4 regions of the Acidovorax sp. HDW3 genome follow, and region 3 is predicted to be linked to each of the others. Evidence: predicted binding sites of a transcription regulator. Region 3 holds the regulator's gene; each other region holds the start of a gene.
What was found. The regulator FNR, encoded in region 3, switches genes on or off when oxygen is low (the NO sensors DNR and NnrR bind a similar motif). The targets are predictions, from matches to a motif close to TTGATNNNNATCAA.

Region 1: the regulator FNR is predicted to act here: its motif matches at 2,605-2,618, upstream of G7045_RS05450 (type IV pili methyl-accepting chemotaxis transducer N-terminal domain-containing protein).
Region 2: the regulator FNR is predicted to act here: its motif matches at 4,777-4,790, upstream of G7045_RS09980 (PAS domain-containing methyl-accepting chemotaxis protein).
Region 4: the regulator FNR is predicted to act here: its motif matches at 5,289-5,302, upstream of G7045_RS07815 (oleate hydratase).

The regions. Positions count from the first base shown of each region.
Region 1 is NZ_CP049885.1:1,211,825-1,219,109, reverse strand. It holds gene G7045_RS05460 (type IV pili methyl-accepting chemotaxis transducer N-terminal domain-containing protein) at 1-633, opposite strand, end outside; gene G7045_RS05455 (type IV pili methyl-accepting chemotaxis transducer N-terminal domain-containing protein) at 739-1,494, opposite strand; gene G7045_RS05450 (type IV pili methyl-accepting chemotaxis transducer N-terminal domain-containing protein) at 1,684-2,514, opposite strand; gene moaA (GTP 3',8-cyclase MoaA) at 2,672-3,814, shown strand; gene mobA (molybdenum cofactor guanylyltransferase MobA) at 3,811-4,458, shown strand; gene G7045_RS05435 (GNAT family N-acetyltransferase) at 4,455-4,985, shown strand; gene G7045_RS05430 (thioredoxin family protein) at 4,993-5,310, shown strand; gene rnhA (ribonuclease HI) at 5,318-5,764, opposite strand; gene G7045_RS05420 (class I SAM-dependent methyltransferase) at 5,767-6,558, opposite strand; gene gloB (hydroxyacylglutathione hydrolase) at 6,557-7,285, shown strand, end outside.
Region 2 is NZ_CP049885.1:2,183,947-2,191,231, forward strand. It holds gene G7045_RS09965 (2OG-Fe(II) oxygenase) at 1-168, shown strand, start outside; gene G7045_RS09970 (OPT family oligopeptide transporter) at 178-2,169, shown strand; gene queF (NADPH-dependent 7-cyano-7-deazaguanine reductase QueF) at 2,232-3,083, shown strand; gene G7045_RS09980 (PAS domain-containing methyl-accepting chemotaxis protein) at 3,103-4,662, opposite strand; gene dinB (DNA polymerase IV) at 4,846-6,027, opposite strand; gene pbpC (penicillin-binding protein 1C) at 6,024-7,285, opposite strand, start outside.
Region 3 is NZ_CP049885.1:1,082,987-1,090,271, forward strand. It holds gene ccoG (cytochrome c oxidase accessory protein CcoG) at 1-741, shown strand, start outside; gene G7045_RS04785 (FixH family protein) at 765-1,058, shown strand; gene fnr (fumarate/nitrate reduction transcriptional regulator Fnr) at 1,094-1,819, opposite strand; gene hemN (oxygen-independent coproporphyrinogen III oxidase) at 2,011-3,393, shown strand; gene G7045_RS04800 (sulfite exporter TauE/SafE family protein) at 3,468-4,121, shown strand; gene G7045_RS04805 (HD-GYP domain-containing protein) at 4,264-5,538, shown strand; gene G7045_RS04810 (EAL domain-containing protein) at 5,535-7,285, shown strand, end outside.
Region 4 is NZ_CP049885.1:1,724,023-1,731,307, reverse strand. It holds gene murB (UDP-N-acetylmuramate dehydrogenase) at 1-414, shown strand, start outside; gene G7045_RS07840 (MBL fold metallo-hydrolase) at 667-1,533, opposite strand; gene G7045_RS07835 (LysR family transcriptional regulator) at 1,639-2,532, shown strand; gene G7045_RS07830 (7-cyano-7-deazaguanine/7-aminomethyl-7-deazaguanine transporter) at 2,699-3,364, shown strand; gene argG (argininosuccinate synthase) at 3,487-4,827, opposite strand; gene G7045_RS07820 (pyrimidine/purine nucleoside phosphorylase) at 4,897-5,214, opposite strand; gene G7045_RS07815 (oleate hydratase) at 5,381-7,150, shown strand; gene rlmD (23S rRNA (uracil(1939)-C(5))-methyltransferase RlmD) at 7,208-7,285, shown strand, end outside.

The DNA.
Region 1 (7,285 bases), 130 kb from region 3:
GAGCGTTTGCCGAAACTCGACCGCATCTTGCGCCATCTGCTCGCGCAGCAGCTTGGCATCCATGCCCGTGGCCAACAGATAGTAGTTTTTGGCCAGACGCTGCGACAACCAACGCAAGCGCCCTGCCAGACTGACCAGACGCGCCGTAGGTGCCGGCGCCTGCTTCTCCAGCGCCAGCGTAGCCTGCTGGGCCGCCTCCAAAGCCTTGTCTGCCTGCGCCGATACCTGCGCCACCAACTCCTTGGTGGGCACGCGCACCAGCAAGGCATCGAGCTGCGTGCATTGGCTGCGTGCCTGCTCCAGCGCCTGCACCACCTCAGCCGGCCAGGGATGGGGCAACACATCCGCAAACACGGCTTGAATTTGCTGGCGCGTGTAAGCCTGCAGCTCTTGCGCTTTGGGCGACTGCACACTCAAAAAATGCTGTGCGTACAACTTGGCCTGGCGCTGTGCCAAGGCGCGCAGGCTGGCCGTGCGGTTGATGGCCGTGAGCAAGGCCGGGCGCACCTGGGCCGACAGGGGCAAGGCCGCAGCCCCTACGGTGGCCACCAAAAGGCGCAGCGCTGCACGACGGCGCGGCCAGCGCAAGGCGCAAGATGCAGAAAAAGGCAAGGAGCTGGAGGTATCGGACATGGGCGCGATTGTGGAAACCACTTACCAACCCCACTCTGACGCCGATCAACTCCTGCCCACGCCTCCTTGCAACAGTTTGTAGACAACCGTTTCAAACGAAAGGGCTCAACCGAGCACTTCCTTAAGAGCCACTTCGTACAAATCGGTGAGCTGGTTGGTGACTTCGATCAAGCGCTCGCTGGTCGTGGCCACGGCTTCGAGGCCGCGTGTATCAGACGGGCGCTGCAAGGCGGCATCAAAGAACATCCACTGGCCCTGCGCCAGCTCCAGCTGGGTACGAATCGCCGGGGTGGAAATCGGCGCCTTGGCCAGCATGTCCATGCCATGGCGAAACGCCTGCGCATCGGCCTGCAGCTGTTCGCGCAGCGCCTTGTCCTCGGGGCTGATGGCCCGCAGGTTGTAGTTCTTGGCCAGACGCTGCGACAGCCAGCGCTGGTGGCCCGCCTCGTTCACCAGCTTGGCTGTGCCGGCCTGGGCCAGTTTTTCCAGCGCCAGGGTGGCGGTGTTGGCGGCATCGAGCATCCGGTCGGCCTGGGCCGAAACCTGCAGCACCCCGTCCTTGGTCGGCGCCTGGGTCACCAGGCTGTCGAGCTTGTCGGCCTCGGTGTGCAACTGCGCCAACAGCTTGCCAATATCAGCGGGCCATTCGTGCTGCCCCATTTCCTTGAAACCATTGCGCACCAGCTGACGGGCCGTGGTGAGCACATCACGCGCGCGGTCAGGCAGTACCCCCAGCTGCAGCTGGGCATAGGCCTTGGCAATGCGCTGCGACAGCGCACGATTGCGTGCCGTGCGGTTGATGGCGGTGGCGATCGCCAAGCGTGCCTGCGCCGCCAGGGGCAGGGCCGCCAACAGGGTCAAGGCTGCACCTGCGCGCAATGCCTGACGGCGGCCAGCCTGTACTGAGCCAAAGGAAAACAGGGAATCCATCGATTTCATAACAACAATAAGAGAAAACACGCAATGGTGTAAACCCTAATTATCCTGTCATTTCAATGACACAAATCCCAAAAACCTATGCGCACACAGGAATTGCCAATCTGTTACCAATTACCCCAAGACTTCTTTGAGTGCCAGCTCGTACAGATCCGTCAGACGATTGGTGACTTCGAGCAAACGCTCGCTGGTGGTGGCCACCGCCTCCAGGCCGCGTGCGTCAGCCTGACGCTGCAAGGCGGCATCAAAAAACACCCACTGCCCCTGGGCCAGCTCCAGCTGGGTACGAATCGCCGGGGTGGAAATTGGCGTTTTTCCGAGTTCATCGAGCCCCCGCTTGAATTCGAGCGCATCGGACGCCAGGATGTCGCGCACCGCTTTGCTGTCCGGGTGCACCGCCTGCAGGTTGTAGTTCTTGGCCAGGCGCTGCGACAACATGCGCTCGCGCCCAGCGAGGTTGACCAACTTGGCCGTGCCCGCCTGGGACAGCTTCTCCAGCGCCAAGGTGGCGGCATTGGCGGCGTCGAGCATCCGATCGGCCTGCACCGCCACCTGCACCACGCTGTCCTTGGTGGGCGCCTGAACGATCAGGGCATCGAGCCGATCGGACTGCGTGCGCAGCTCGGCGAGCAGCTTGGCCACGTCTGCCGGCCATTCCTGCTGCGCCATTTCATCAAAGCCGGCACGCACCAACTGGCGTGCAGTATTGATGATCTCCCGGGCGCGATCCGGGAAAACGCCCAGCAACAGCTGGGCGTAGGCCTTGGCAATGCGCTGCGACAACGCCCGGTTGCGCGCCGTGCGGTTGATAGCCGAAGACAGCGCCAGCCGCGCCTGCGCCGACAGCGGCAACACCGCCATCAAGCCCAGGGCCGCAGCAGCACGCAGTGCCTGGCGGCGGCTGGCAGACGAAGAAGACAGAGGGAGCAAAGCAGAAGATGCCATGGCGATCAAAAGAGTAGGCGCGCAAGGGCGCGGACAGTACAAATTATGGCGACCACAATATGTCAACCAACGCCCAATCCACGCCAAGCCTTGACCAACATCAAACGCACGCAAAGCACCCATCCCCCTACCCAAGCCATGGGGCACAATTTCAGCCATGGCTGAACGTGTCATTCCTCTTGTGGACCAGCGCGCCCTGGCGCTGGTGCCCCCCTTGCCCCTGGGGGCCCTGGAGCCAGCGTCGGGTGAACTCACCGACCACTGGCAACGCCCCCTGCGCGATCTGCGCATCAGCGTCACAGACCGCTGCAACTTTCGCTGCAGCTACTGTATGCCCAAGGAGGTGTTCGATACCCAGTACCGCTACCTACCGCACAGCGCACTGCTCAGTTTTGAAGAAATCACCCGCTTGGCGCAACTGTTTCTGCAGCACGGGGTGCAAAAAATTCGCCTCACCGGCGGCGAGCCGCTGCTGCGCAAAGGTCTGGAAAAATTGGTAGCACAGCTGGCACAGCTGCACACCACCGAAGGGCGCAAACCCGAGCTCACCCTCACCACCAATGGTTCGCTACTGGCGCGCAAGGCATCCGTGCTCAAGGCAGCGGGGCTCGACCGCGTCACCATCAGCCTCGACAGCCTGGACGACGCCATTTTTCGGCGCATGAACGATGTCGATTTTCCGGTCGCCGAGGTGCTCGCCGGCATCGACGCCGCCCAAGCCGCCGGACTGCAGCGCATCAAGGTCAATATGGTGGTCAAGCGCGGCACCAACGACCACGAGATCGTGCGCATGGCGCAGCATTTTCGTGGCAGCGGCATCACGCTGCGTTTCATCGAATACATGGACGTCGGCGCCACCAACGGCTGGCGCATGGATCAGGTCGTGCCATCGACCGAAGTCATCGCCCGCCTGCAGGCCGCGCTGCCACTGGTGCCGTTGGCCGCCCAGGCACCCGGAGAAACCGCCAAGCGCTGGGGCTGGGCCGACGCCCAGGGCCGACACGACCCGGCGCTGGGCGAAATCGGCGTCATCAGCAGCGTGACCGAAGCCTTTTGCGGCGCCTGCAACCGCGCCCGCCTGTCGATGGAAGGCCGGCTCTACCTGTGCCTGTTCGCCAGCCAGGGCTGGGATCTGCGCAGCCTGCTGCGCAGCACCGCCAGCGACGCGCAGCTGAGCACCGCCATCGCCCACATCTGGCAAGGCCGCAGCGACCGCTACTCGGAGCTGCGCGCCAGCCTGCCGGCCGACACCAGCGACGGCCAGGCACGGCGCATCGAGATGAGCTACATCGGCGGATGAAGCCGCACGACATCACCGGCCTGCTGCTCGCTGGCGGCCAGGGCAGCCGCATGGGGGGGGTGGACAAGGGCCTGCAGCTGCTGCACGGCCAGCCGCTGGCGCAGCACGCGCTGGTGCGCCTGGCGCCGCAGGTCGGGCCGCTGCTCATCAGCGCCAACCGCCACCTGGAGCAGTACCAGGCCCTGGCCGCGCCCTACGCCGCCCCCGTGCTGACCGACTCCCTGGAGGGCTACGCCGGCCCCCTGGCGGGCTTTCTCACCGGGCTGGCGCACTGCCACACGCCCTGGCTGCTGACCGTGCCCTGCGACAGCCCGCTTTTTCCCCTCGACCTGGCACAGCGCCTGCTCGCTGCCGCCCAGAGCGCGCAAGTCCCCTTGGCCATGGCCTGCGCCCCTGAACACAGCCCAGGACAAACCACGGCGCCCAGCCCATTGCGCCGCCAGCCGGTGTTTTGCCTGTTGCAACGCAGTCTGCTGCCCAGCCTGCAGCGCTATACCGATGCGGGTGGACGCCAGATTGGCGCCTGGGCGGCGCAAGCTGGCTGCGCCCTGGCCCCCTTTAACCAGCCCGGCGACGCACCACACGCCTTTGCCAACGCCAATACCCTGGCCGAGCTGCAGGCGCTGCAGCAGCCATCACCATGAGCACGACGGCACGTATTCGCCCCCTGGGCGCAGCCGACGCACCAGCCTACAAACGCCTGCGCGACGAAGCCCTGCGCTGCGCCCCTGAAGCCTTTGCCGCCAACTACGCCAGCGCCCGCTTGCAGCCAGCCCAGGCCTACGCGCCACGCTTTGGCTCGCCGTTATCAGGCACGTTTTTTCTGGGCGCCTTCGATGCCCGCCACACCCTGGTGGGTTGCCTGGGCTGCGAACGCGCCCTGCCAGCCCAACAACGCCACAGCGCGCAACTGGTCGGCATGTGCGTAACCCCCAGCGCCCAGCGCCAAGGGCTGGGCCGCAGCTTGCTGCAGCACATGCTGATGGTGGCGGTGCGGGTGCCGGGCCTGGAACAGCTGACCCTGACCGTGACCGCCAGCAACACCCACGTGGTGCGCCTGTACGAAAGCCTGGGCTTCGTCGCCTGGGGATTGCAGCCGCGTGCACTCATCGTCGCCGGGCAGGCGTACGATGCCCTGCACATGAACCGCCCCCTGCATCCACGGACGTAGATTTGCCATGCCTTACCAAGCCCAGCACCTGCCCCAGGCCCCGACGCGCGAGGCCATCGACGCCCTGCCCGGCACCAGCTTGCTCGAATTCGGTGCCCCCTGGTGCGGCCACTGCCAAGGCGCACAACCGCTGATCGCAGCCGCCCTGGCTTCGCACCCGCAGATCGAGCACATCAAGGTCGAAGACGGCAAGGGACAGCGCCTGGGGCGCAGCTTTGGCGTCAAGCTCTGGCCGACGCTGATCGTGCTGCGCGCCGGCCAGGAGGTGGCCCGCGTAGTGCGCCCGCAAGACCTGGCGGTATTGCAGCAGGCGCTACGGGCGTAGCACTGCGTCAGCGCCCCAGCGCCTGCTCCACGCCCCGGTTGGCAAGCTGGTCGGCGCGCTCATTGCCCGGGTTGCCCGCATGGCCCTTGACCCAGCGCCACTCAATGCGGTGCCCCGCCTGGCTGACGAGGTGATCGAGCTGCTGCCAAAGCTCGACGTTCTTCACCGGCTCCTTGCTCGCCGTGCGCCAGCCCTTGGCTTTCCAGCCATGGATCCATTCGGTGATGCCCTTGCGCACGTATTGGCTGTCCAGGTACAGCGTAACGGCGCAGGGGCGCTTCAAGGCCGAGAGGGCCTCGATCACGGCCTGCATCTCCATGCGGTTGTTGGTCGTGTCCAGGGCCCCGCCCCACAGCTCTTTTTCAACGCTGCCGGCGCGCAGCAGCACGCCCCAGCCACCGGGCCCCGGATTGCCTTTGCAGGCCCCGTCGGTATAGATCTCAACTTCGTTCAAACTCAATCCTTGTGATGAAAACGCTGGCCCGCCAGCGGCGCCTTGCCCCGGCGCGCCAGGGCAGCGGTCGCCGCCAGGCGCCGCCGGCGCTGGCGCCAGGCGGGTTCGAGCAGGCGCATACCGTGCACGCGCTTGACGGCAACCATGAAATACGCGGCCCCGAGTATCGGCCACCAGCGCGCACCCGCCGCATCCAGCCAGCGCCACTGCTGCAGCCAACCGCCCGAGCGCACCGCAGGCCGCCAGCAACCAAACTGCGTGCTCTCGACTTCAAAGTCAAGCAGACGCAACCAATCACGCAGGCGCCAGGGGGCGATGAACTGGCCCTCGTCAGGCAAATACAGGCGCGCCCCCCAGCGCTGCCCCCAGCGCGCGCGCAGCTGGCGCAAGCCCCACAGGCTGGCTGGATTGATGCCGCAGACCACCACCCGCCCCTCGGGCACCAGCACACGCGCCACTTCGCGCAGCGCAGCGTGCGGATCCTGGCTGTGCTCCAGGCTGTGCGGCAACAACACCAAATCCAGGCTGTTGTCGGCAAATGGCAGCGCCTGCGCCTGCGCCCAGAGCGCGGGCGCGGCCACGTCCAGGCCAAGATAAGCAGCATCGAGCGCCAGCCAGCGCTGCGGCATCCGGTTGCAGCGCAGGCCGTCGAGCCACGGCAAGCCGATTTGCAGTGCCTGGTAGCCAAACACATCGGCCACGGCCGCGTCCAGGCGCGCCTGCTCCCAATCGAGCAGGTAGCGCCCGGGGGCGGACTCGAACCAATGGTGCAAACCTATAATTTCGTCGCTCATGAATTTGCTGCCGCTGCCTGCCTTTACCGACAACTACATCTGGATGCTGCACGACGCGCAACGCGCCCTGGTCGTCGATCCGGGGGCGGCTGCACCGGTGCTGCAGGCGCTGCAGCAGCACGGCCTGCAGCTGCAGGCAATTCTAGTCACGCACCACCACGGCGACCATGTCGGTGGCGTGGCGCAGCTGCGTGCCGCCACCGGCGCCCCAGTTTTTGGCCCGGCGCAGGAGGCCATTCCCGGCCCCTACACCCCCCTGATGGCCGGCCAGCCCTGCCAGACGCTGGGGCTGCACTGGCAAGTACTCGATGTGCCTGGCCACACCGCCGGTCACATCGCGTATTTTTGCCCCGACGTCGATGGCGCGCCGCTGCTGTTTTGCGGCGACACGCTGTTCTCCGGCGGCTGTGGGCGCCTGTTCGAGGGCACGGCGGCGCAGATGCACACCGCGCTCACGCGCCTGGCCGCGCTGCCGGGCCGCACCCGCGTCTGTTGCGCACACGAGTACACCCTCTCCAACCTGCGCTTTGCCCTGGCCGTAGAGCCGCACAACCCGGCCCTGCAGCAGTACCAGGCGCATTGCCAGGCGCTGCGCGCGCAGGGCCGCCCCACCCTGCCCTCGACCATGGCGCAGGAATGCGCCATCAACCCTTTTTTGCGCACGCAAGTGCCAGCAGTGCAAGCCGCTGCCCGCGCGCGCGTGCCGCACCTGAACACCGACGACGGC
Region 2 (7,285 bases), 1.1 Mb from region 3:
CGCTTTCCCGAGGCGCAACTCGAAGTCGCGCCGCAGCAGGGCAACGCCGTGTTCTTCAGCTACGCCCGCCCCGACCCCAGCACACGCAGCCTGCACGCGGGCGCGCCGGTGCTCGCGGGCGAGAAATGGATCGCCACCAAATGGCTGCGCGAACGTGAGTTTCACTGAGTTTTGTCTATGAACCCCCCCTCCCCCGTGCGCGAATTCACCCTGCGCGGCGTGCTGCTCGGCGCGCTCATCACCCTGGCCTTCACCGCCGCCAACGTCTACCTCGGGCTCAAGGTCGGGCTCACCTTTGCCTCGGCCATTCCCGCCGCCGTCATCTCCATGGCGCTGCTCTACCGCTTCAAGGACTCCAACATCCTGGAGAACAACCTGGTGCAGACCCAGGCGTCGGCGGCGGGCACGCTGTCGTCCGTCATCTTCGTGCTGCCGGCGCTGCTCATGCTCGGGCTGTGGAGCGGCTTTCCGTTCTGGCAGACGGCCCTGGTGTGCGCCGCCGGCGGCACGCTGGGCGTGCTCTACACCGTGCCGCTGCGCCGTGTGATGGTGGTGCAGTCCACCCTGCCCTACCCCGAGGGCGTGGCCGCCGCCGAGGTGCTGCGCGTGGGCGAGGCCCAGCGCCACAAAACCGACGGCGCCCGCACCGGCGACGGCCTGCGCAGCCTCGGCTGGGGCGCGGGCATTGCTGCGCTGTTTGGCTTTCTGAGCGGCGGCCTGCGCCTGCTGGCTGACGCGTTCAACGTCTGGATCAACGCCGGCAGCGTCGCCTTTCGCATTGCGGCGGGCTTTTCGCCGGCGCTGCTGGCCGCCGGCTACTTGATGGGCGCAGCCGCCGGCGTCGCCGTGCTGCTGGGCCTGGTGCTGTGCTGGGGCCTGGTCGTGCCCTGGCTGACGGCGCAGGCCACGCTGGCCGAAGGCCAGGCGCTCAGCGCCCTGGCCACGCAGATGTGGGCCACCAAGGCGCGCTTTCTGGGGGCGGGGGTGATTGGCATCTCGGCGCTGTGGACGGTGGCCTCGCTGATCCGCCCCATCATCAAGGCCATTGCCAGCGAGCCGGCGCGCAGCGGGCCGGCAGCGCAGGCGCACGACGAGCGCGAGCGCGACATGCCGCGCAGCTGGATGCTGGCCATCGGCCTGGCAGCGCTGGCCGTGCTCTGGGGCGTGGCCGGCGACTTCATCGGCGAGCACATGCCCGAGCTCGCCAGCGGCGCGCGCTGGGGCCTGGCGCTGCTGTGCGTGCTGTTTGCGGCGCTGTTTGGCTTTTTGGTGGCGGCCGCCTGCGGCTACATGGCGGGCCTGGTGGGCTCGTCGGCCAGCCCCATTTCTGGCATCGGCATCATCGCCACCATCCTCATGGGTGTCTCGCTGCTGCTGCTGGGCCAGCTCTTTCCGGCCTTTGCCACCAGCGTGGCGGGCAAGATGGGCGTGGCCCTGGTGCTGTTCATGGTGGCCGTCATCCTGGCCATGGCCGCCATCTCCAACGACAACCTGCAAGACCTCAAAACCGGCTACCTGGTGGGCGCCACGCCCTGGCGCCAGCAGGTGGTGCTGATCATCGGCTGCCTGGTGGGCGCGTTGGTGATTCCGCCGGTGCTCGACCTGCTCTACAACGCCTACGGCTTTGCCGGCGCCCTGCCGCGCGCGGGCATGGACCCCAACCAGGCACTGGCCGCGCCGCAGGCAACGCTGATGCAGCAAATTGCCAACGGCATTTTCAACGGCTCGCTCGACTGGACCATGCTCGGCCTGGGCGTGGCCGTGGGCGTGGCCGCCATCGCTGCCGATCTGCTGCTGCGCCGCAGCGGCGCCGGCGCGCTGCCGCCGCTGGCCGTGGGCCTGGGCATTTACCTGCCGCCCACGATTGGCCTGACGCTGGCCGTGGGCGCCGCCCTGGGCTGGCTGCTGCAGCGCGGCATTCGCGCCCACGCCGCCGACAAGGCCTGGGTGGCCGCCGCCGAAGAACGCGGCCTGCTGCTGGCCTCGGGCCTGATCGTGGGCGAGAGCCTGATGGGCCTGCTGCTGGCCGCCCTCATTGGCTTTAGCGGCAAGGACGCCCCGCTGGCCCTGGTGGGCGAGGGCTTTGCCCCGGCCATGTGGCTGGGCCTGCTGTACTTTGTGGGTTTGTTCCTGTTCTTCTACAAGACCGTGCTGCGCCGTTCAATTTGAATAAAACAAGGCTCCAGCGCTTGCCAGGCAAGCGCTAGCAGCTATCAAAAGTATAGTAAATCATGAGCACCCCCGAACAATCGCAGCTCGGCCGCGCCAGCGAGTACGCCGACCAGTACGACCCCAGCCTGCTCTTTCCCCTGCCGCGTGCGCCCAAGCGCAGCGAGATCGGCATTGGCAGCGCCCTGCCCTTTCTGGGTGCCGACTTGTGGACGGCCTACGAGCTGTCGTGGCTGAACCCGCGCGGCAAGCCGCAGGTGGCGCTGGCGCACATCACCGTGCCGTGCGAGTCGCCCAACATCATCGAGAGCAAGTCCTTCAAGCTCTACCTCAACAGCTTCAACGGCACGCGCTTTGCCGACAGCGAGGCCGTGCGCGAACGCCTGCGCGCCGATCTGGGCGAAGCCGCCTGGCGCGGCGCCAAAGCGGGCAGCGGGGGCGGCGTGGGCGTGCAGCTGGTGCTGCCCGAGCAGTTTGACCAGCAGCCGATCGAGCAACTCTCGGGCCTGCGTCTTGACCGCCTGGATGTGGAATGCACGCACTACCAGCCCGCACCCGAGCTGCTGCAGGCCGACCACAGCCAGGCCCCCGTGACCGAGACGCTGACCAGCGACCTGCTCAAGAGCAACTGCCTGGTAACGGGCCAGCCCGACTGGGGCAGCGTGCAGATCAGCTACACCGGCGCGCCCATAGCCCAGGCGGGGCTGCTGCAGTACATCGTGAGCTTTCGCAACCACAACGAATTTCACGAGCAGTGCGTCGAGCGCATCTTCCACGACCTCTGGCAGCGCTGCCGCCCGCTCAAGCTGGCGGTGTACGCGCGCTACACGCGCCGGGGCGGCCTGGACATCAACCCGCTGCGCAGCAGCCACCCGCAGGCGCTGGCGCGCAACGTGCGCACGGCGCGGCAGTAAGCCGCCCTGCGCGCCAGCCCTACAGGCGAAACACCGCCAGCGTGCGCCCGAGCAGCCCGGCATTGCCGCTCATGGCGCGTGCCGAGCCTGCCGACTCCTCGGCCAGGGCGGCGTTTTGCTGCGTGACTTGATCGAGATCCGTCACCGCCTCATTCACCTGGGCGATGCCCTGCGTCTGCTCATGCGCAGCCACCCCCATCTGGCCCATCAGGGCGTTGACGTGGCTGACCGACTGCACCACCTGCTCAATGGTCTGGCCTGCCGATTGCATCAGCAACGCGCCGCGCGCAATGCTGGCGTTGGAGCCACCGATGAGGGCATGGATCTCCTTGGCCGCCTCCGACGAGCGCTGCGCCAATGCCCGCACCTCACCGGCCACCACGGCAAAGCCCCGGCCCTGCTCCCCGGCACGGGCGGCCTCCACGGCAGCGTTGAGCGCCAAAATATTGGTCTGAAACGCGATGCCCTCAATCGTCGCAATGATCTGGCCCATTTTTGTGCCGGACTGCTCGATCTCGCGCACCACGGCCCCCACCTCGGTCACGGCCTGCCCCCCCTGGCGCGCCAAGGCGGCGCTGTGCTCACTCTCTTGCAGTACCTTGCGCACGGAATCACCCGTCTGGGTCACGGTGCTGGCCAGCTCCTCCATGGCTGCGGCCGTCTCCTGCAGGCTGCTCGCTTGCGATTCAGTACGGGCCGAGAGGTTTTCCGACCCCTGGGCAATATCGGACGAAATACCGCCAAAGGCATTGATTTCAGCGCGCGCATCGCCCACGACCGCACGCATATTGAGCTGCACACGCTGCAAACGCCCCATCACCGGGCCCAAGGGGTGTTTGGGCGGCAGCCCCGGCTCCTGATGGCTCAGCTCACCACTGGCCATGCTGCCCAGGAGCCGTTCGATACGCCGCAGTGGCCGCCCCATGCGCTGGTAGTAGCGCGCCAAAATGGCCCAGGCCAGCAGCACCCACAGCAGCGTCTGCACCGCCAGGGTGCTGCTGTCGTGCCATCCCATCCAGCCCGGCAGCAGCGACACCAGCAGCAGCGGCAGCATCATGCCCCCCAGACGCACCGTGTAACCCACGCGGTGGCGCTTTTCCCAAATATTGCGCCAGCCCTGGTGGCGCACGCCGCCAGCGTGCAAGATAAAAGTCTGGCGCCCGCTATCGCGCTCTTTCTTGATCTCGGCGTACAGGGTCTGGGCCGCTGCCACCTCTTCACGCGTCGGCTTGGTGCGCACCGACAAATAACCACGGGGCTTACCGCCCTCCATGATGGGGGTGACATGGGCATGAACCCAGTAGTGATCGCCGTTCTTACGCCGGTTCTTCACAATGCCCGACCAGCTGCGGCCATGGCCAATCGTTGACCACATGTCTTTGAACGCCTCTGGCGGCATGTCCGGATGGCGAATCAGGTTGTGGGGCTGGCCCATCAACTCATCCATGCTGTAGCCACTGACACGCGCAAACGGCGCATTGCAGTGCGTCATCAGGCCCTTGGTATCGGTGGTGGACATGAGCAACTCATCGTCCGGGAAGGCGTATTCGTTCTGGGTAACAGGCAAGTTCAGACGCATGGCAACCATCAACCTATCCGATGCACCATCCTGGTGCGTTGGCACAAAATAAGCTGCCATGATCCACGGCCCTTGCCCAACGTCAACGCAGCCGCCAGGCGTTCAGCGCCCCGATTGATCCATATCTAGAAAAAAACACTTTCTGTCGCACGTATGCACAGTATTTGCTACGGGTGCATGGCCTCAAAACAACGGCTGCGTATGCCCAGACATTGACCCCCATGGGCTCAGCCCGCCCACGCGCACGCCCAGCAGGCGCAGTGGCTGCTCCAGCGGCACGCGCTTGAGGCACTGGCCGGCAATGCGGCGAATCTGCACCGCATCCTGCGTCGCGCCGTCAATGGTCTGGTCGCGCGTGGCGGTTTTGAAATCGGCGTAGCGCAGCTTGATGCCTATGGTGCGCCCGGCGTAGCCCGCGCGCTGCAGGTCTTGGGCCACGCGCTGGCACAGGTCGGTAAAAATTTCGCCCAGCAGCGCCTTGTCGCGTACGGCGTGCAGGTTGCGCTCAAACGTGGTTTCGCGGCTCATGGAGACGGGCTCGCTCTCGGTCACCACCGCGCGCGCGTCGCGGCCCCAGGCGGCGTCGTGCAGCCAGGCGCCGGTGGCGCGGCCAAAGTGCTGCACCAGCCAGGCTGGCGCGCAGGCGGCCAATTCGCCAATGGTGTGCACGCCCAGCTGCTGCAGCCGGGCGTCGGCCTTGGGGCCTATGCCGTTGATCTTGCGGCACGGCAGCGGCCAGATGCGGCTTTGCAAGTCCTCGGGCTGCACAATGGCGATGCCGTTGGGCTTGTCGAACTCGCTCGCCATCTTGGCCAGCAGCTTGTTCGGCGCCACGCCGATGGAGCAGGTGAGGCCCGTGGCGTCAAAAATACTTTTTTGAATCAGCCGCGCCAGCACCCGCCCACCCTCGCGCTGGCCGCCGGGCACGTCGGTGAAGTCGATGTAGACCTCATCGACGCCCCGGTCCTCCATCTGCGGCGCAATCTCGGTGACGATGGCCTTGAAGCGCTGCGAATAGCGCCGGTACTGGGCAAAGTCCACCGGCAGCAAGATGGCCTGCGGGCACAGGCGCGCCGCCTTCATCAGCCCCATGGCCGAGCCGACGCCAAAGGCGCGCGCCGCATAGGTGGCGGTGGTGATGACGCCGCGCCCGGCGTAACTGGCCAGGCGCGGGAAAGCGTCCAGCGGTATATCGGCCAGCCGCCCCTGCCAGGCCCGGGCCAGGGCATCGTCCTCGTGCCGGCGCCCGCCGCCAATCACCACCGGCAGGCCGGCGAGCTGCGGGTAGCGCAGCAGCTCCACGCTGGCGTAGAAGGCATCCATGTCCAGATGGGCGATGCGCCGGGGCAAGGCGGCAGCGGTCATGGCCGGGCCTTGGCTGCGGCCACGCCCGCACCGCGCACCTCCAGGCGCAGGCTGTCTTGCACCTGGCCGCTGGCGTCGAGCAGCTCGATGTGGTGGCGCCCCGGCCAGGGCAGCCAGGCCCAGCGCGCACCCTGGCCGACGATGCGCCCATCGATGCGCCAGCGCAGGGCGGCGCCGCCGCTGCCCTGGGCCTCGAACCACAGGCGCTGGTGGGCGGGCGGAATGTCGGGGTCGAGCGCAATGATGCTGCCCGCCGTCGGCGCGGCAATGCTGGGTTTGGCATCATTTTTGCCTCTAGCGCTTGCTGGATAAGCGCTACCAGCTATTGAATCAATAGCAAAAACAGCCTGCTCCGTGCCAGCAAGAAACCACTCGCTGCGCGGCGCCTCCAGCGCCATGCCCTGGGCATCGGCGCCAAAGCGCAGCGCCTGCCGCACCACGCCCTGGGGCGGGCGCGGCGCGGCGCTGGGCTCGTGCCGGTGCAAGAACTGCATCAGCGCGGCCCAGATGGGCGCCGCGCCGCTGGTGCCGCTGACGTCGTGCATGGCCGCGCCGCTGGCGTTGCCGACCCAGACGCCGACGGTGTAGCGCGCCGACCAGCCCAGCGCCCAGTTGTCGCGCATGTCCTTGCTGGTGCCGGTTTTCACTGCCGTCCAGAAGCGCGTGGCGAGCACGCTGTCGGTGCCAAAGGTACGCGCGCGCGCCAGCGGGTCGGACAGGATGTCGCCGACGATGAAGGCCGCGCGCGCATCGAGCGCCGGCGTGAACTGTGGCCGCTGCCCGCGCTGCCAGGCCGGCGCACTGGCGCGCCCGCCGTTGGCCAGGGCGCGGTAGGCGTTGGCCAGGTGCAGCAGATCGACCTCGCTGCTGCCCAGCGCCAGGCTGTAGCCGTAGTAGCCGCCCGTCTGCGCCAGCGGCACGCCCAGGGCCTGCAGCTGGGTGGCAAACGCTTCGGGAGTGACCATGACCAGGGTGCGCACCGCCGGCACGTTGAGCGAGGCCGCCAACGCCGTGCGCGCCGAGACCCAGCCCTTGAACTGGCGGTCGTAGTTCTGCGGGATGTACAGGCCGCTGGCGGTGGCGATCTGCGCCGGCGCGTCGTGCAGCAGCGAGGCCGCCGTCAACCGCCGCTCGGCCAGCGCCTGGGCGTACAAGAACGGCTTGAGCGTCGAGCCCGGCTGGCGCCGCGCGAGCACGGCATCGACCTGCGCCGCCTGGCTGAGTGCGCCCGAGGAGCCGACCCAGGCCAGCAACTCGC
Region 3 (7,285 bases):
TTTCAAAGCGCCATGTTCGATAACGACACCATGGTCGTGAGCTACGACCCGGCGCGTGGTGAACCGCGTGCTCCGCGCAAAAAAACTGCCGATTACAAGGCCGACGGCCTGGGTGACTGCATTGATTGCTCGTTGTGCGTGCAGGTATGCCCTACGGGCATTGATATCCGCGATGGCCTGCAGTACGACTGCATTGGCTGCGGTTTGTGCGTTGATGCCTGCAATACGGTAATGGACAAAATGGAGTATCCCCAGGGCCTCATCCGTTACACCACGCAAAACGGCGTTGCCAAGGGGTGGAGCGGGCGCCAGATGCTGCGTCGCGTACTGCGTCCACGTGTGCTGATTTATTCTGGGGTGTTGTTGGTCATTAGCGCGGCCATGATTGCTAGCCTGGCAATGCGCGTGCCTCTGAAGGTGGATGTGGTGCGCGATCGTGCTTCGCTCTCGCGCTTGGTGGCCGGCGGCAAGCTGGAAAACAGTTTCAGCCTGCAGGTCATGAATGCTACTGAGCAAATGCACCGCTATCGTATCTCTGCGGTTGGGCTCGATGGCCTGGAGGTGGCGTCTGAACCCGAGGTCGAGGTCGAGCCGGCGCAGTCACGCTGGGTGGCTACACGCTTGCAAATTCCGTACGGTTCGGCAGCGCCAGGATCGCACACTATTTATTTCAAGGTTGAAGCCTTGGATGCGGCCCATGTACAGGTGCAGGAAAAAGCAGTTTTCCTGGTACCACGTTGATTTTTTAAAGGATAAGAGCTGTTATGAGTACAACCCACAGCCCCGCCGCTGCCCTCTCGGTACCGCCGGCCCAGCCATGGTGGAAATATGGCCATGTGTGGATGCTGATTGCCGGCCCTGCCGTGGTCATCGTCGCTGGTTTCGTCACCCTGTGGCTGGCCGTGCGCCAGCCCGATCCGGTGATTTCTGAGGACTACTACCGCCAGGGGCTGGAGATCAACAAAACGCTGGCTTCACAAGGAGAAAAGGGCTTGACGCCGGCGATGCAGGGACGTAACCACGCCGCTACGCCGGCAGAGGATGCCGTTGGACGTTAAAGGAGGGGGCGAGAAGCGCGTGCTACCAGTAGTTTTTATTGGCAGGCTTGCTGGTTGTTCACCAAGCGCTTGAGGGCATCGGTGCTGAGGATTTTCACGTGGCGCTGTTTGACTTCGACGATGCCCTCTTCGACGAATTTGGAGAAGGTGCGGCTCACGGTTTCGAGCTTGAGCCCGAGGTAGCTACCGATTTCTTCACGCGTCATGCGCAGTACCAGTTCAGACTGCGAAAACCCCCGGGCGTGCAAGCGCTGCACCAGGTTGAGCAAGAAGGCGGCCAGGCGCTCTTCGGCGCGCATACTGCCCAGCAGCAGCATCACGCCGTGCTCGCGCACGATTTCGCGGCTCATGATCTTGTGCACGTGGCTTTGCAGTGCCGTGACCTCGCGCGAGAGCTCCTCGATGCGGTCAAACGGCATGACGCAGACCTCGGCATCCTCCAGGGCCACGGCATCGCAGGTATGGTGGTCGTTGACGATGCCGTCGAGACCGATGATTTCGCCCGCCATTTGAAAGCCGGTCACCTGGTCGCGCCCATCCTCCGTTGCCACGCAGGTCTTGAAAAAGCCGGTGCGAATGGCGTAGAGCGAGGTGAACGACTCGCCGTTGCGAAACAAGGTGCTGCCACGCTTGATCTTGCGCCGCGTTGCCACAACGTCATCGATACGCTGCAGCTGCTGTTCGTTCAGCCCCACGGGCATGCACAGTTCGCGCAAATTACAGTTGGAACAGGCAACTTTGATGGTGGATTGCAAATTCATGTCGGCAAAAGAGGCAGTGTGAGCCGCCCCGGGTGTCGCTAGGCTGGCAATGCAGGGCATTGTCGGATGTCATCAAATAGCTGACGAACATCAAATTGTCGCAGATGCGACAGTCACCTGTTAAATTGATAGAAGTCAAGATGAAGCAGTCAAGGGTAAGGCATATTACCCTGGCATGCAAGGAAACCCTTATGACCGTTATTACCCCCGAACTGCTGCAGCGCTTTGATGTCTCCGGGCCAAGGTACACCTCTTACCCTACCGCAGACCGTTTTGTTGAAGCGTTTGGCCAGGAGGAATATGCCCTGGCTCTGCAGCAGCGCAAGTTGGGCACAGCCGCCAAGGCGCTGCCGTTGTCGCTCTATGTGCACATTCCGTTCTGTGAATCGCTGTGCTACTACTGCGCCTGCAACAAAATCATCACCAAGCACCACGATCGTGCCGATGTTTACCTGCGCTACTTGGCGCGTGAGGTCGATTTGCACACTGCCCATTGCGGTGTCGGCCAGCATGTCAGCCAGTTGCACTTTGGTGGTGGAACGCCCACTTTCCTTTCGGACGAGGGGCTGCGCGAGCTCATGGGCATGCTGCGGCGCAGCTTCACCTTTGTGCCTGGGGGCGAGTATTCGATCGAGGTCGATCCACGCACCGTCACGCCCGAGCGCCTGGGTCTGCTGGCTGAACTGGGCTTCAACCGCCTGAGCTTTGGCGTACAGGATTTTGACCCTGAGGTACAAAAAGCCGTGCACCGCATCCAGCCGGCTGAGCAGGTGTTCGAGCTGGTGGCGGCGGCGCGTCAGATTGGTTTTGACTCGGTCAACGTCGATCTGATCTACGGCCTGCCGCGCCAGACGCCCGAATCGTTTGACCGCACCCTGGCTCAGGTGGCGCAGCTGCGCCCGGATCGGATTGCGCTTTATGCCTATGCCCACCTGCCCGAGCGTTTCAAGGCGCAGCGGCGCATCATTAACACCGAGCTGCCGCCGGCCTCGGCCAAGGTCAACATGCTGGCGCGTTCGCTCGCCGCCTTTATGGATGCAGGCTATGTCTATGTGGGCATGGATCACTTTGCCTTACCTGAAGACGCGCTGGCTGTTGCCAAGCGCCAGGGCCGCCTGCACCGCAACTTCCAGGGCTACAGCACCCAGCCTGATTGCGATTTGATCGCTCTGGGTGTCTCCGCCATTGGCAAGGTGGGCGCCACCTACAGCCAAAATGCCAAGACGCTGGAGGAATACTACGATTTCATCGACCAGGGTCGCCTGCCCGTGGTGCGTGGCCTGGCTCTCTCGCGTGACGACTTGGTGCGCCGCACCGTCATCATGGCGCTGATGTGTCAGGGCGAATTGTTGTTTGAGCCGATGGATTCGGCCTGGCTGATTGACTCGCGCAGCTACTTTGCCATCGAGCTGGAGCAGCTGCGCGAAATGCAGGGTCAGGGCCTGGTCGAGGTCAACGACGATGGCGTCAAGGTCACAGCCCTGGGCTGGTTCTTTGTGCGCGGTGTGGCCATGGTGTTTGACCGTTACCTGCAGGCGGACCGCAACCGCGCCCGTTTCTCGCGCATCATTTGAGAACTGTGCAGGGCCTGGCTTTCATCGGAACGGCGCTGCTCATGGGGCTCGCTGGCGGGCCGCATTGTCTGGCGATGTGTGCTGCGCCCTGTCATGCCGTCATCACGACGGGCAATGCACCGGCGCCAGAGCAGCAGACCTTGCAGTGGCTGCCGCAGCAGCGGGCGCAGCGCTGGCGCCGGGCGGTGCTGTTTCATACCGGTCGCCTGTTTGGCTATTCCCTGGCCGGAGCCTTGGCCGCGTGGGCTATGGCCAGCCTGGCCTGGCTAACGCAGCAAACCGGGGCTTTGCGCCCCCTGTGGGGCTTGAGCCACGTGGCCATGTTGGCCTGGGGTGTTTTGATGATGGCACAGGCACGCCAGCCAGCCTGGCTTGAAAATGCCGGGCGGGGGCTGTGGCGGCGCGTGCAGCCGCTGTTGGGGCGTCCTGGGGGAGTGTGGTTGGCGGGCAGTGGGTGGGCGTTCATGCCTTGTGGCCTGTTGTATTCGGCCCTGCTGGTGGCGGCATTGAGCAATGGGCCGCTGCAAGGGGCTTTGTCGATGGCGGGCTTTGCTGTGGGTAGCGGGCTGTGGTTGTTTGCTGGCCCCCTGCTGTGGGGGCAATTGCGCCAGCGCCTGAACCATTGGCGTGCCAGCTGGGGGACGCGCCTGGCAGGCTTGCTGCTGTTTGGTATTGCGGTCTGGGCCTTGTGGCAAGATCTGAGCCACAACGGCTCTTTGTGGTGCTGACGATGGCGCGAATTGGATGCGACAACCCAAAAGTGTATAGACACACGCGTGGCTCCGGCTTTGTCCTGCACGGGGCTAGGGTTGGCGATAATCCGCGCTGGTTTTTGGCCGCCCGGGCGCGTAAGTGTTGGGCGCGCGCGCAGTGAGTCATTCCGTTCTTATCCCCATTGGCCAATTGCGTATTGGCATGTTCGTCCAGCTTGATCTGGGTTGGATGAACCATCCGTTTCCCGTCAGTAGCTTTCGTATTGCCACGGTCGAGCAATTGGCCAGCTTGCGAACGCTGGGCGTGGCGCATCTGCGTGTTGTGCCTGACAAAAGCGATCCAGATTTCTCTCTTTCTTTGGCTGCTGCGCAGGATGTCTCGGTGCCGCTTGGGCACGAACCAGAGCCTGTGGTGATGGCCGGCGGCCTGCTGGCACCGGCACTGGCGCAGCACAACGACGCGTTGCAAAACTGTGAGCGCAGCTTTGGCCTGGCAACGCAGGATTACCAGCGCATCACGGAAATGGTTGCTGATGAACCGGCGCAGGCCTTGGCATTGGGACAGGCGCTGGTTGGCGCTTGTGTGGATGAGCTGCTCGAACAGGGCGACAGCGTGATCCGACTGCTCTCCGAAGACGTGGGGGTGCGCAGTGCCCAGCACTCGGTCAACGTCATGGTGCTGTGCCTGCTCTTGGGGCGGGCGCTGCAGCTGCCGGGTGGTGATTTGCGTGCCTTGGGCCTGGCAGCGCTGTTGCACGATATTGGCAAGCAGCGCCTGCCCTTGCACGTGCGCGAACCTTATGCGCACCTCAAAGCGCAGGATATGGCACGTTACTGCAGCCATGTCGCTGCCTCGGTCAGCATTGCTGAGCAAATGCAGCTGCCCAGAGAGGTGGTGCAGGCTATTGCCCAGCACCACGAGCGCACCGATGGCTCGGGTTTTCCGATGCGGTTGCAAGGCGTGGCATTGGGGCGTTATGGGCAAATGTTGGCTTTGGTCAACCATTACGATCGCCTGTGCAATCCATCGCATGGTGCTGCCGCCATGACGCCGCACGAGGCGCTGTCGATGTTGTTTGCGCAGTGCCAAACCCAGTTTGATCCCGCCTTGCTCGGGACTTTCATTCGCATGATGGGCGTTTATCCGCCGGGCTCGGTGGTGCAGCTGCTCAATGATCGGTACGCCATCGTCGTCGCCGTCAATGCAGCCCGGCCTTTGCGCCCCCGCGTGGTGCTGTATGAACCGCAGCAATCCAAGGAGCAGGCCCAGGTCATCAACCTGGAAAATCACCCTGAGCTGGGCATACGCCGCAGTCTGCGCCCGGCGCAGCTGCCGCGTGAGGTGCTCGACTACCTCTCCCCCCGACGGCGTATTTGCTACTTTTTTGAACGTGCAGTGGGTGTCGGTGCGACCCAGGGATGGGGCACTTGAGCGCAGTCTTCAACCAGGCAGGGCAGGCAGTCCTTGATGCCTTGCAGGAGGCTGTATGGCTGGTGCAGGCCGATACGCTGCAGATCGTTGGTTGCAACCAGGCGGCCTGCACCTTGATGGGGCTTGCTGCCCCAGCCATGGTGGGCCACGGCGTGCAGCAGCTTGCGGCCACGCCGCAGGACATGATTTTGTGGAGCCCGCAAGGCGAAGATGTGCGCCATGGCCTGCAGTCTTTTACGCATGTGCGCCACAGCGACGGGCGCCTGATTCCGGTGGAGCAGCGGGTGCAGGTGCTGGCAGGTACGCAGCCAGCGCTGCTGCTGCTTTCCATGCTCAATCGCAGCGAGCAACAGCAGCATGAACAAGAGCTGGAAACCCTGCTCGCCGAGCTGCGTGCCACGCTCGATTCGGCAGCCGATGGCATTTTGGTCTGCGCTATTGATGGCCGGCTGCGCGCCTTCAACCAACGCCTGGCGGCCTTGTGGCAGATACCGCAGGATTTGCTGGTGCAGCGCAACGATACGGCAGTACAAGCGCATATGCAGGCGCAGCTGGTGGATGCAATGCTGTACCAGGAACGCTTGGACACCATCGTGCGCCACCCGTTGCAAGAAAGTACAGACATCCTCACGCTGCGCAACGGCACTGTGCTCGAATGCCGCAGCGTACCCCAGCTCAGCCGGGGCCTTCCTGTAGGGCGGGTGTTTTCGTTTCGTGACATCACCCATCAGGCCGAGGTGCAAGCTGGCCTGCGCTTGGCGGCGCGGGTGTTTGAATCGAGCCTGGACGCCATTTTCATTGCCGACAGCGAACATCATCTGATGCGCATGAACCCTGGCTGCGAATGCCTGGTGGGCCGGCCGGCGGCGCAGCTTCTGGGGCAGGCGGCGGCGGGGATGTTCCTGGGCAGCGATATTTCAGGCCTGATGGCGCAGGTGCTCCATGCCTGGGAGAGCGAAGGCTTCTGGGAAGGTGAGTTGCGCCTGACGCGCTCTGGCTCTGGGGCCTGCACCGTGCACCTGTCCTGGGTTGCGCTGCGCGATGACAGCGGCACGATTGTGCAAAGCATTGGCTTTATGCGCGATTTGACGCAGCAGCTGGCGGCGCAAAAGCGCATCGAGGAGCTGGCATACACCGACACCCTGACGGGCCTGCCCAACCGCCTGGTGCTGGCCGAGCGCGTGCAAGAAGCCATCGCTCGGGCGCAGCAAGGCGGCGCTGGCTTTGCCATTTTGTTCCTGGATCTGGATCGTTTCAAAATCATCAACGACTCGCTCGGCCACCATTTTGGCGATCGGGTGCTGCAGCTTGTCGCGCAGCGCTTGCAAGCCTGCTTGCGCCAAAGTGACATCCTCTCGCGTTTGGGGGGCGACGAATTTGTGGTGTTCCTTGATGGGGGCACGTCCGCCGTGGCTGAAAGCGTGGCGCAGCGCATGATTTCCGACATGCTGCGTCCCTTTGCGCTCGATGGCATGGGCATGTCGGTGCAATGCAGCATTGGCATGGCCCTGTATCCGCAGGACGGGCAAACGCTCGATGAACTCATCAAGCAGGCTGACACCGCCATGTACGGTGTCAAGGAACGCGGACGCGGCGCCTACAGCTTCTACCAGCCGAAGATGAATGCCGACCTGCTCTCGCGCATGAAGCTCGAACACGCCATGCGCCAGGCTTTGCAGCAAGGGCATATGGCGGTGTACTACCAACCCCAGGTGTGCCTGAAAACTGGGCGCATCACGGGCGCCGA
Region 4 (7,285 bases), 640 kb from region 3:
GGCGTGGCCGCGCCCACGGCGCAGCAGATTTTTGACTGGGTGTGCGCCATCCGCCGTGCCAAGCTGCCCGACCCGGCGCTGATCGGCAACGCCGGCAGCTTCTTCAAGAACCCGACGGTGACGCCCGAGCAATGCCAGGACATCATCGCGCGCGAGCCCAAGATCGTGCACTACCCGCTGGCCGACGGCTCCATCAAGCTCGCCGCCGGCTGGCTGATCGACGCCTGCGGCTGGAAGGGCAAGACCGTGGGCCGCGCCGGCGTGTACGACAAGCAGGCGCTGGTGCTGGTGAACCGGGGCACGCCCGAAGACAGCGTCACCGGCGGCGAGGTCATGACCCTGGCCAAGGCGATACAGACCAGCGTGTACGAGCGCTTTGGCATCCGGCTCGAACCCGAGCCGGTGGTGCTGTAGCGGCTTCGGGCTTTGGTTTTGCTTCTTTTTTGATAGCTGCTAGCGCTTGACTGGCAAGCGCTAGAGCCCAAAAACGCCTGATTAGCGACTTGCCTCAGACTCTTTCCCCCATCCGTTCGGGCTGAGCTTGTCGAAGCCAGGGCACTGCCCGAGCTTGCCCTTCGACCCTTCGGCAAGCTCAGGACAGGCCAAGCTCAGGGCGAACGGGGTATGGCTCAGGCATGTCGCCAATCAGGCAAGAACGCTCAAAAATCACCAGGCCATCTCGCCCTTGTTCACCTTGGCGCCCAGGTCGAGCGTGCTGCTCTCGCCGAGCTGCGGGTAGGCCGCGCGCAGGGTCTGGATGACGCCTGCGCTGTCTGGCGACTGCTGCAGCGCCGCCTCGAACTTCACCAGGTAGCCGCGCGTGAAGTCGATCACCCCGGCGTCGGTGGCTGTGCCGGCGGCCATGTGGCCCGGCACCACCACGCGCGGCTGCAGGGCCTTCATGTCGTCGAGCTGGGCGATCCAGGCCTGGCGCTCGGCGGGCTTTTGCGTGTCGGCCGTCCACACGTGCATGTGGCCGAACAGCGCCACGTTGCCGACGATGGCGTGCAGCGATGGCACCCACACGTAGGGGCGGTGCGCCAGCGGCCCGGTGGTGCCGCGCAGCTCCACGGCCTGGCCATCCACGGTGAGCGTGGTGCCCGCCAGGGCCTCGGGCAGCACGGGCCGCACGGGGGCGTTTGCGCCCATTTTGGGGCCCCAGAAGGCCAGCTTGCCGGCCATCTTGGCCTGGATTTTCTCGCGCACGGCGGGCGTGGCCACCACGCGGGCCTGCGGGAACAGGGCCTGGAGCGTCTCGGCGCCAAAGTAGTAATCCGGGTCGGCGTTGCTCACCAAGATGGTGCTGAGCGTCTTGCCGCTGTCGAGCACGTTGGCGGCGATGCGGTAGGCGTCGGCGCGCGTGAAGCCGGTGTCGATCACCAGCGCCTCCTTCTCGCCGCTCAGCAGCACCGAATTGACGTGGAAGCTGCCGGCGCCGGCGTTGTACACCGTCAGCTGCAGCGGCCCGGCGGCGTGGGCGGCGCCGAAGGCCAGGGCGAGGGTGGTGCAGAGCAAGGTGGTGCGCAAAGTCATGAAAAAAATCCGGTTGAAAAACGATGGACAGGACTTTATTGCTTGAAACGATGCAGATAAACGCCTCAAAATGCGCTTGATTGTTTCTTGATTTGCGCAAATACCATGGACCGCCTCACCGCCATGCGCGTCTTCGCCGATGTGGCGCAGACCGGCAGCTTCACCGCCACCAGCGCGCGCCTGGCCCTGTCGCGCGCCATGGTCACGCGCTACGTCGCCGCCCTGGAGCAGTGGCTGGGCGCGCGCCTGCTGCAGCGCACCACGCGCCGTGTGACGCTGACCGACGCCGGCGAGCAGTGCCTGCGCCGCTGCCTGCAGATGCTGGCCATTGCCCAGGAGGTGGAGGAGGCCACCGCCCCCGCCGATGGCGCGCTGCGCGGGCAGCTGCGGCTGACCTGCAGCCTGTCGTTTGGCTACGCGCAGCTCGCGGCGGCGCTGGGCGACTTCCTGGCGCTGCACCCGCAGCTGCACGTGGATTTGCACGTCGGCGATGGTTCGGTGAACCTGGTGGCCGAGCGCATCGACCTGGCGATCCGCATCAGCGCCGACCCCGATCCGGCCCTGATCGCGCGGCCCCTGGCCCGGTGCGAATCGGTGCTGGTGGCCGCGCCCGCCTACCTGGCGCGCATGGGGTGCCCGGCACAGCCGGCCGACTTGGCGGCGCACCGCTGCCTGGGCCACGCCAACTTTGGCCGCAGCGAATGGCGCTTCACCCACGCCCAGGCCGGCGTGCAGGCGGTGAGCGTGCCCACACGCTTCACCGCCAACGACGCCGTGGTGCTGATGGCGGCGGCGCAGGCCGGCGCCGGCATCGCGCTGCAGCCCACCTACCTGGTGCGGCCGCTGCTGCAGGCGGGCGCGCTGCAGGCGCTGCTGCCCGGCTGGACGCCGCCGCAGCTCACGGTGTACGCGCTCTACCCGTCGCGCCGCCACCTGGCGCCGGCAGTGCGCGCGCTGCTGGATTTTTTGGTGCAGCGCTTTGCCGGTGCGCCCTGGTAGGCGCATCAAAAATGAGAGCGGCTCACGCTTGTCCAGCAAGCGTTACAGCCAGATTGGATTCAAATTTGGCGCATCTTTACCGGGTGGCATATCCCGCGCGCCTATAATTGCGGCCCGCGTTTTCTTCCATGGGTTCCCTCGCCCCCATCCATCAAAAAGGACTGCCATGCCATCCGCACTGGCGCGCCCCTCGCGCGTGCCGTTTTATCTCTCCCTCCTGGTGGCGTTTCACATCGCCATCGTCATTGCCAGCAACTACCTGGTGCAGCTGCCCATCACGCTGTGGGGTTTTCACAGCACCTGGGGGGCGTTCAGCTTTCCCTTCATCTTCTTGGCCACGGATTTGACGGTGCGCCTGATCGGCAAGCCGGCGGCGCGGCGCGTCATCACCCGCGCCATGGTGCCGGCGCTGCTGGCCTCGTATGTGGTGGGCGTGCTGTTCCACGAGGGCGGCTTCAAGGGCCTGACGGCGCTGGCCGAATTCAACACTTTCGTGTTTCGCATCGCCTTTGCCAGTTTTGCCGCCTACGTGCTGGGGCAGTTGCTGGACATCCAGGTGTTTGACCGCATCCGCCAGAGCAGCAGCGCCTGGTGGCTGGCGCCGGCGGCGGCGTCGGTGTTTGGCCAGGCGCTCGATACGCTGGCGTTTTTTGCCATTGCCTTCTGGCACAGCCCCGATCCCTTCATGGCCACCCACTGGGTGGAGATTGCCTGGGTGGACTACGTCATCAAGCTGGCCGTGAGCCTGCTCTTGTTCGTGCCGGCCTATGGTGTGGCGCTGGCGGCCATTGTGCGTTCCATGGGGCGCTTGCCGCAGCCACGGGCGGCATGAAAAAACCCGGCAACTGCCTAATGCCAGTCAGTTAAACCCTGATTGGTATTAGGCAGTTGCCGGGTTTTTGCTATTTATTTAATAGCTGATGGCGCTTGATGGATAAGCGCTATCAGCTATTTTTATTGCTTTTTACCGTCTTCGAGCTGCGCCAGCGCCGCATTGCCGCCCAGCGACAGCAGGCCGGCGCGCGAATACACCCCCAGCTTGCCCCGCGTGTCGGAGATGTCGAGGTTGCGCATGGTCAGCTGGCCGATGCGGTCCAGGGGCGAGAACGGCGCGTCTTCCACCTTTTCCATCGACAGGCGCTCGGGCGCGTAGGTCAGGTTGGGGCTTTCGGTGTTGAGCAGCGAATAGTCGTTGCCCCGGCGCAGCTCCAGCGCGACGGTGCCGGTGACGGCGCGTGCCACCCAGCGCTGGGCGGTCTCGCGCAGCATGATGGCCTGCGGGTCGAACCAGCGGCCCTGGTACAAGAGGCGCCCGAGTTTGAGGCCATTGACACGGTACTGCTCGATGGTGTCCTCGTTGTGGATGCCGGTGACCAGGCGCTCGTAGGCGATGTGCAAGAGCGCCATGCCGGGGGCCTCGTAGATGCCACGGCTCTTGGCCTCGATGATGCGGTTCTCGATCTGGTCGCTCATGCCCAGGCCGTGTCGGCCGCCGATGCGGTTGAGCTCCAGGAACAGCTCCACCGGGTCGGCAATCTCTTTGCCGTTGATGGCTACGGGCTGGCCTTCGTCGAAGGTGATGGACACTTCTTCGGCCAGCACCTCGACCTCGGGCTTCCAGAACGCCACGCCCATGATGGGGTTGACGATGCGGATGCCGCTGTTGAGAAATTCGAGGTCTTTCGCCTCGTGCGTCGCGCCCAGCATGTTGCTGTCGGTGGAATACGCCTTTTCGGCGCTCATCTTGTAGCCAAAACCCTCTTTCGTCATGAAGGCCGACATCTCGGCGCGGCCGCCGAGCTCGTCGATGAACTGCTGGTCCAGCCAGGGCTTGTAGATGCGCAGGCTGGGGTTGGTCAGCAGGCCGTAGCGGTAGAAGCGCTCGATGTCGTTGCCCTTGAAGGTCGAGCCGTCGCCCCAGATGTGCACGTCGTCCTCCTTCATGGCCGCCACCAGCATGGTGCCGGTCACGGCGCGGCCCAGCGGTGTGGTGTTGAAGTAGGTGATGCCGCCGGTGCTGATGTGAAACGCCCCGGCCTGGATGGCGGCAATGCCCTCGTGCGCCAGTTGCGTGCGGCAGTCGATCAGCCGCGCCTGCTCGGCGCCGTATTCCATGGCCTTGCGGGGAATCTCGTCGTAATCGGCCTCGTCGGGCTGGCCCAGGTTGGCGGTGTAGGCGTAGGGCAGGGCGCCTTTGTTCTTCATCCAGCGCAGCGCGGCGCTGGTGTCGAGGCCGCCAGAAAAAGCGATGCCGACCTTCTGGCCGACGGGGAGGTGTTGCAGGATGCTTGCCATGGGTTTGCTCTCAAAATAATAGCTGTTCGCGCTTGATTAGCAAGCGCTGGAGGCCAAAATGCCTTGAAATCAGGCGAAGTGGCAGATGTAGTGGTACGCCTGCGTGACGCGGATGTCGAAGTGTGAGTGCGCAGGGATGCTAAAGCGTTCGCCCGGGCGCGAGGGCAGCCAGTCTTCGCAGCCGGCCAGGCGGTATTCGCAGGCGCCAGCGACGCATTCCATGATCTCGGCGGCGCCGGTGTTGAAGGTCAGGGTCGAGGGCAGGATCACGCCCACCGATTTCTTCGTGCCGTCGGCCAGCGTCAGGCTGTGGCTGACGCATTTGCCGTCAAAGTACACATTGGCTTGGGTGGTGACGCTGACGGCGTCGAGGGTAACAGTGGTCATGGGCGGGCCGGCGGTTGCGGGTTGTGAAGCAGAACGGGGGATTTTACGGGCATGAAAAAGCGCCGCACCGGCCTTTGACCTGGGTCAGCCACTGCGCTGCGCTCTCGCATGGCGGTAGCGGTATACGGGTTTACCATGAGTCGTCAGTTCTCTGAAAGGAAAGTGCATGTACTACAGCAGCGGTAACTACGAAGCCTTTGCCCGCCCCCGCAAGCCTGCCGGGGTGGAGAACAAGTCGGCCTGGTTCGTCGGTTCGGGCCTGGCGGCGCTGGCCGGGGCGGCTTTTTTGGTGCGCGACGGCCACATGGCGGGCGAGCGCATCACGATTTTGGAGCGCCTGGCCCTGCCCGGCGGCGCGCTCGATGGCAGCGACGAGCCCGGCAAGGGCTTTGTCATCCGGGGCGGGCGCGAGATGGAAGACCACTTTGAATGCCTGTGGGATCTGTACCGCTCCATCCCCTCGCTGGAGATCCCCGGCGCGAGCGTGCTCGACGAGTTTTACTGGCTGAACAAGGACGATCCCAACTATTCGCTGCAGCGCGCCACCGTCAACCAGGGGCAGGACGCGCACACCGACGGCCTGTTCACCCTGAGCGAGAAGGCGCAAAAAGAGGTCATCTGGCTGTTCATGGCAACCCGTGCCGAGGTGGAGAACAAGCGCATCAACGAGGTGCTGGGCGCTGAATTCCTGGCCAGCAATTTCTGGCTCTACTGGCGCACCATGTTCGCCTTCGAGGAGTGGCATTCGGCGCTGGAGATGAAGCTGTACCTGCACCGCTTCATCCACCACATCGGCGGCCTGCCCGATTTTTCCGCCCTCAAGTTCACCAAGTACAACCAGTATGAATCGCTGGTGCTGCCGCTGGTGCAGTGGCTGCAGGGCCAGGGCGTGCGCTTTCGCTACGGCGTGGAGGTGCTGGACGTGGACTTTGACCTGGCGAGCGGGCGCAAGCAGGCCACGCGCATCCACTGGCGCGAGGGCGGCGTGGCAGGCGGCGTTGATCTGGGGCCGGATGAGCTGGTGTTCCTCACCATCGGCTCGCTCACGGAAAACTCCGACTGCGGCGACCACCACACCCCCGCGCAGCTCAACACCGGGCCGGCACCGGCCTGGGAGCTGTGGCGGCGCATTGCGGCCAAAGACCCGGCCTTTGGCCGCCCGGATGTGTTTGGCGCGCACATTCCCGAGACCAAGTGGGAGTCGGCCACCGTCACCACGCTGGACGCACGCATCCCGCAGTACATCCAGAAAATCGCCAAGCGCGATCCCTTCAGCGGCAAGGTGGTGACGGGCGGTATCGTCACGGCCAAGGACTCGGGCTGGCTCTTGAGCTGGACCGTCAACCGCCAGCCGCACTTCAAGGCCCAGCCCAAGGAGCAGATCGTTGTCTGGGTGTATGGCCTGTTCCCTGAGCGCCTGGGTGACTACGTGCAAAAGCCCATGCAGGACTGCACGGGCGAGGAAATCACGCAGGAATGGCTCTACCACCTGGGCGTGCCGCCCGAAGATATTGCGGCGCTGGCCGCCACCGGGGCGCGCACCGTGCCGGTGATGATGCCCTACGTGACCTCGTTCTTCATGCCGCGCCAGGCGGGCGACCGGCCCGACGTGGTGCCGGCCGGGGCGGTCAACTTTGCCTTCATCGGCCAGTTTGCCGAGTCGCGCCAGCGCGACTGCATCTTCACCACCGAATACTCGGTGCGCACGCCGATGGAGGCGGTCTACACCCTGCTCGGCGTGGAGCGCGGCGTGCCCGAGGTGTTCAACTCCACGTACGACGTGCGCACGCTGCTTGCGGCCACCGGGCGCCTGCGCGACGGCAAGGAGATGGAGCTGCCGGGGCCGAATTTCCTGCGCCATCTGCTCATGAAAAAGCTCGATCAGACGCAAATAGGGGGCTTGCTGCGAGAATACGGCATCGTGCAGGACGATTGAGTCCGGCTTTTGTGTTGGTTCTCGGGGAGGGCGCAGGCCCTCCCTTATTGGTTTGTTATGAGCGATTTGAAGAACGATGAATGCCTGTTGGCCACCGATGGCGCAACAACCCTGCCCGAGGGCTGGCTGGAGGTG